Regions from separate parts of the Bradyrhizobium sp. HKCCYLRH3061 genome, predicted to be linked through region 2. Evidence: predicted binding sites of a transcription regulator. Region 2 holds the regulator's gene; the other holds the start of a gene.
The links. The regulator LexA, encoded in region 2, represses DNA repair genes until DNA is damaged. The targets are predictions, from matches to a motif close to TGTTCNNNNTGTGTTCNG.

Region 1 (3,090 bases), on a different contig from region 2:
CTTGCATCGACAGCCATTGCGGCGCAGGCTGCTTGCCGGCGACGATGACGTTGATGCGGTCATAGGTGCGCATGCAGTGGTCGGCGATCCACAGCAGCGTGTTGGCGTCCGGCGGGAAGTAGATGCGGACGATGTCCGCCTTCTTGTTGGCGACGAGGTCGACGAAGCCCGGATCCTGGTGGCTGAAGCCGTTATGGTCCTGCCGCCAGACATGCGAGGTCAGGAGATAGTTCAGCGACGCGACCGGGCGCCGCCACGGCAGCTCGCGTGACACTTTCAGCCATTTGGCGTGCTGGTTGAACATCGAATCGACGATGTGGATGAACGCCTCGTAGCAGGAGAACAGGCCGTGGCGGCCGGTGAGCAGATAGCCTTCCAGCCAGCCCTGGCAGAGGTGCTCGCTCAGCACCTCCATGACGCGGCCGTCATGGGCGAGGTGGACGTCGTAGGGCTCGATGCCCTCCATCCACACCCGCTCGGTGACCTCGAACACGGCATCGAGCCGGTTCGAGGCGGTTTCGTCCGGGCCCATGATGCGGAAGTTGCGTGTCTCTGCATTCAGCGTGATCACGTCGCGCAGGAACTTGCCGAGTTCGCGCGTGGCTTCAGCGATGGTCTGGCCCGGAGAGGACACGTCGACCGCAAAATGCTGGTAGTTTGGGAGCTTGAGCTCACGCTTGAGTAAGCCGCCATTGGCGTGCGGGTTGGCGCCCATGCGCCGCGCGCCCTTCGGCGCCAGCGCCTGCAGCTCCGGCATCAGCCGGCCCTGCGCGTCGAACAATGTGTCCGGCTCGTAGCTCTTCAGCCAGGCTTCGAGCAGCGCGAGATGCTCCGGCTTGCCGCGCGGATTGGCGATCGGCACCTGGTGGGCACGCCAGAAACCTTCGACCTTGAGTCCGTCGACCTCCTTCGGGCCCGTCCAGCCCTTCGGGCTGCGCAGCACGATCATCGGCCAGCGCGGCCGTTGGATCGTTGCATCCGGCTGACGCGCATTCTGCTGGATCGAGCGGATGCTTGCGAGCGCGACATCGAGCGCGTCCGCCATCTGCCGATGCATCGCCCTGGGCTCGGCGCCTTCGACGAACAGCGGCTCATAACCGTAACCTTCGAACAGGCATTTGAGCTCGGCGTCGCCCATGCGGCCGAGCACGGTGGGATTGGCGATCTTGTAGCCGTTGAGATGCAGGATCGGCAGCACCGCGCCGTCATGGGCCGGGTTCAGGAACTTGTTCGAATGCCAGGACGCGGCGAGCGGGCCGGTCTCGGCCTCGCCGTCGCCGACCACGCAGGCCACGATCAGATCGGGATTATCGAACGCCGCGCCATAGGCGTGCACCAGCGCGTAGCCGAGCTCGCCGCCTTCATGGATCGAGCCCGGCGTTTCCGGCGCCGCATGGCTCGGAATGCCGCCAGGGAAGGAGAACTGCCGGAACAGCTTGCGCAGGCCATCTGCATCGCCCGTGATATCCGGATAGATCTCGCTGTATGTGCCTTCGAGATAGGTGTTTGCGACCATGCCCGGACCGCCATGGCCGGGACCGCAGATATAGATGACGCTGAGATCCTGGGCCTGGATGGCGCGATTGAGATGGGCGTAGATGAAATTCAGTCCGGGCGTCGTCCCCCAGTGGCCGAGCAGGCGCGGCTTGACGTGCTCCGCTTTCAGCGGCTCGCGCAGCAGCGGGTTGTCGAGCAGATAGATCTGCCCGACCGAGAGATAATTGGCCGCACGCCAGTAGCGGTCGAGCAGGTCGAGATCATCGGCCGGGATCGTCTGGTGGGAAGACGTGATGTTCATGTAACCTCGCTTGCCGTCCGCTTCGCGCCCGCGGGAGAGTGCATTAGAGTAATGCCGCACCGTCCCGTTCCAGTGCGCTGCGAGGATAGAACGGGAATGTGATGGTTGGCCTTGCGCCGGCTCAGAACCACCACGCAGATGTTCTCTTTTGTTCTTGTAATGTTCTTTTTGTGTGCTATGTCTTGGCCATGAGCCGAGCATCTTCACATGCCCTCAAGCGCCCGCCGGTCCCGGTGCCCTCCGAGCCGGCGGGCGCGCCTTCTTTCGGTCCTGACAAGGACTTCCCGGAACTCGCGGTCGCCATCGAACGGGGCCGGCGCCGCGGCCGGGGTGCACAATCCAATGCGAGCGGCCGCTACGAGGCGGAGGCGCGCGTTGTCTTCGACGACGGCTGGCAGAGCCTCGAAGACCTGCCGCCGTTCAAGACCACGGTCGCGACCGATACCTCGCGCAAGGTCATCACCCGCAACGACTCGCCAGACATCGGTTTCGATCGCTCGATCAATCCGTATCGCGGCTGCGAGCACGGCTGTGTCTACTGCTTCGCGCGGCCGACCCATGCGTTTCTCGGGCTGTCGCCTGGCCTCGACTTCGAATCCAAGCTGTTCGTGAAGCCGGATGCGCCCGCGCTCCTGGAGAAGGAGCTCGCGGCCAGCGGCTACGAGCCGCGGATGATCGCGATCGGGACCAACACCGATCCCTACCAGCCGATCGAGCGCGAGCGGAAGATCATGCGCGGCATCCTCGAGGTGCTGGAAAAGGTTGGCCATCCCGTCGGGATCGTCACGAAGTCGGCGCTGGTGATGCGTGATGCCGACATCCTGGCGCGGATGGCCAAGAAGAACCTGGCGAAGGTCGCGATATCAGTGACCACGCTGGATCCGAAGCTGGCGCGCACGATGGAGCCGCGGGCCTCGACGCCGTCGAAGCGGCTGGAGGCGTTGCAGGCGCTGTCCAAGGCCGGCATCCCGACGACGGTGATGGTGGCGCCGGTGATCCCCGCGCTCAATGACAGCGAGATCGAGCGCATCCTCGATGCCGCCGCCCATGCCGGGGTCAAGGAAGCCTCCTATGTGTTGCTGCGGCTGCCGCTGGAGGTGCGCGACCTGTTCCGCGAATGGCTGCTCGAGCATTATCCCGACCGCTACCGCCACGTCTTCACCCTGATCCGCGACATGCGCGGCGGCCGCGATTACGACTCGCAATGGGGCACGCGGATGAAGGGGACAGGCCCGATGGCCTGGATGATCGGCCGCCGCTTCGAGATCGCCTGCGAAAAGCTTGGGCTGAAC
Region 2 (3,090 bases):
TAGCTCCGTCTGGACTCCGTGTGCACGTGAGCAGATCGCGACTGCCCCCCGGCATGATTGCAGAGTTTCTCGCGCGATCGTGAGGCGGCGGGCCACGCGACGCACCTTCAGACGATCGGAAAGCCGGGAGCGGCTTAGGCTCTTGGCCACCCCGTGCGCGTTCGGTTAGAAGGCGATTCAGTCGATCTGCCCGTCTTCGTCCGAAGGTAATCCCATGGCCCTGATGCCGGTCTCCGATGCGTTGTCCGCGGTGCTCGCCGGCACCGAGCCGCTGGCTGAGGAAATGGTCGGGCTGGACGAGGCCTATCACCGCATCCTGGCCCGCGACCTCGCGGCGCTGCGGACGCAGCCGCCCGAGGCGATGTCGGCGATGGATGGCTATGCGGTGCGCGCGGCCGACGCAGCCAAGGCCAAGGCGCGGCTGAAGGTGATCGGCGAGGTCGCGGCGGGACGGCCGTTCGATCGCGTGGTCGGGCCCGGCGAGGCGGCGCGGATCTTCACCGGCGGCGTTGTCCCCGCAGGCGCCGACGCGGTGGTGATCCAGGAGGACACGATCGCCGAGGACGGCCATGTCGTGATCACCGAGGCCGCGATCACAGGCCGGCACATCCGGCCGGCCGGCGTCGACTTCCACCAGGGCATGGTGCTGCTGAAGGCCGGGCGCCGACTCAGCGACCGCGACCTATCCCTGGCGGCCAGCATGAATCATCCGGCGCTGCCGGTGCGGCGGCGGCCGAAGGTGGCGCTGCTCGCCACCGGCGACGAGCTGGTGATGCCGGGCTCGACGCCCGGCCCGGGGCAGATCGTCTATTCCAACGGCTACGCGCTGCGGGCGCTGGTGCGCAGCGAGGGCGCGACGCCGATCGATCTCGGCATCGCCGCGGATACGATGGAGGCGACGGTCGCTGGAATCCGGCGCGCCCGCGCGGCCGAGGCCGACGTCCTGATCACGACCGGCGGCGCCTCGGTCGGCGATCACGACCTGGTCAAGCAGGCGCTGGAGGCCGAGGGCGTCGAAATGGCGTTCTGGAAGATCGCGATGCGGCCGGGCAAGCCGATGATGCACGGACGGCTCGGCGACATCAGGGTGATCGGACTGCCCGGCAATCCGGTGTCGTCCTATGTCTGCGCCATCCTGTTCATGGTGCCGCTGATTCGGCACCTGCTCGGCCGCGACGAGGCCGTGATGCTGCGCGAGACCGCCCTGCTCGGCCGCGAGTTGGGGGCGAACGATTCGCGCGAGGACTATCTGCGGGCGCAGCTCAAGGAGCGCGCCGACGGCACCCTGGTCGCAACACCGGTGACGCAGCAGGATTCGTCGCTGCTCGGCAATCTCGCGCTGTCGCAGGCGCTGGTGATCCGGCCGGCGTTTGCGCCGAAGGCGCCTGCCGGCAGCCCGTGCGAAATCCTGCGCCTGCCGAACTGAGCCGCTTCCCCGGTAAAGCCCGGTCCGTTCATCATATTTTTAGGATTGCGGAACACACATCGAACATATAGTGTCCGTTCATGATTTGTTTTTAGTATGTTGCGGGCGACGCGATGACGGTCCGACTCCAGGGCGCTCTCAGCCGGCTTGTGCTCAAGGCGCAGCTCCTGGACTCGGACAACAACAAACCGGGGACCAGGTCGAAATGCTGACGCGCAAACAGTACGAACTTCTGCGGTTCATCAACGAGCGGCTCAAGGAAGCCGGCGTGCCGCCGTCCTTCGACGAGATGAAGGATGCGCTCGATCTGCGTTCAAAGTCCGGCATTCATCGCCTGATCACGGCGCTCGAGGAGCGCGGCTTCATCCGCCGGCTGCCGAATCGCGCCCGCGCGATCGAGGTGATCAAGCTGCCCGAGCTGTCGCAGGCCGCGGGCAACCGTCGCGGCTTCACGCCGTCGGTGATCGAAGGCAATCTCGGCAAGGTGCGCACCAGCACTCCCGCGCTGGACGATGGCGAGCGCCCTGTCGCGGTGCCGGTGATGGGCCGCATCGCCGCCGGTACCCCGATCGAGGCGCTGCAGACGCGCAGCCACACCATCAGCGTGCCTGCGGACATGCTCGGCAACGGCGATCACTATGCGCTCGAGGTGCGCGGCGACTCGATGGTCGATGCCGGCATCCTCGACGGTGACATGGCGCTGATCCAGCGCAACGAGACCGCCGACACCGGCGACATCGTGGTGGCGCTGATCGACGATGAGGAAGCGACCTTGAAGCGCTTCCGCCGTCGCGGCGCATCGATCGCGCTCGAGCCGGCCAACACCGCCTACGAGGTGCGCATCCTGCCGCCGAACCGGGTGAAGATCCAAGGCAAGCTGGTCGGGCTGTACCGCAAGTACTGATCGCGAATGGGATCGGTCGATCGGCGGCGGGCGCACGCGCTTTCGCCGCCGAGCTGGAGGCTGCCCAGCAAAATACGTCACGCGCGAATGCACCTCATGATGTGCAGCGCGGCATGCTCAAACGCTTGTGATCGGCCGCGGGCACACGCGATGCAGATCAGCGCAGAATTGCCGCGAAGCGCGCGCTAACATCACCATCGATGTCCACTCTGATAGAGGCCTGCGCCTGTCCGGGGGGAGCGTGGGTCGGCTATCTCTCAACGAGGAGCGATCCGATGTGTGACTACAGCCTCCATGCGGTTGCGTCCCGTCCCGCCAAGGTCGGCGAGACGTTGATCTCGATGACCTTCCGTGGCACCGCCACCCGCGGCTTCGCCCTGGAGAGCGAGCCGACCGTCGCAGTCTGCATGATGCCCGGCACCGAGTTGGCCTTCGCCGAGGACGTCCGCTACGACAGCCGCTGGCTCTGGACCCGGACGATCCGCGAGCGCGTCGCAAAGTTCAACAGCATCGAGACCCACATTCCCGATCGCCATCACGACGCGATCGAGTTCGCCGACGGCCGCCACGTGCTGGTGACCCAGCTCTGCGAGGGCCAGCGCGTCACCGTGCTGCAATTGCCGGTCAGCAAGCAGCCGGCAGAGCGTCGCCCGGACATCGGCGAGGACGTGCCGACGTCGCATGCCACACCGATTCGCCGCATCAGCATCACCTGAGGGCCTGCGCGTCGGCATTTCTGTCGGTCGTGAGCGCGCTTTCG

Region 1: a site for LexA is predicted at 1,948-1,965, ahead of ACQR2C_RS21955 (PA0069 family radical SAM protein). Genes of this name have one in related genera too.

What each region holds. Positions count from the first base shown of each region.
Region 1 is NZ_JBNPUE010000014.1:17,133-20,222, forward strand. Features, by position in the region: gene ACQR2C_RS21950 (phosphoketolase family protein) at 1-1,798, opposite strand, end outside; gene ACQR2C_RS21955 (PA0069 family radical SAM protein) at 1,987-3,090, shown strand, end outside.
Region 2 is NZ_JBNPUE010000018.1:85,723-88,812, forward strand. Features, by position in the region: gene ACQR2C_RS25805 (LysR family transcriptional regulator) at 1-3, shown strand, start outside; gene ACQR2C_RS25810 (molybdopterin molybdotransferase MoeA) at 215-1,426, shown strand; gene lexA (transcriptional repressor LexA) at 1,632-2,330, shown strand; gene ACQR2C_RS25820 (hypothetical protein) at 2,606-3,046, shown strand.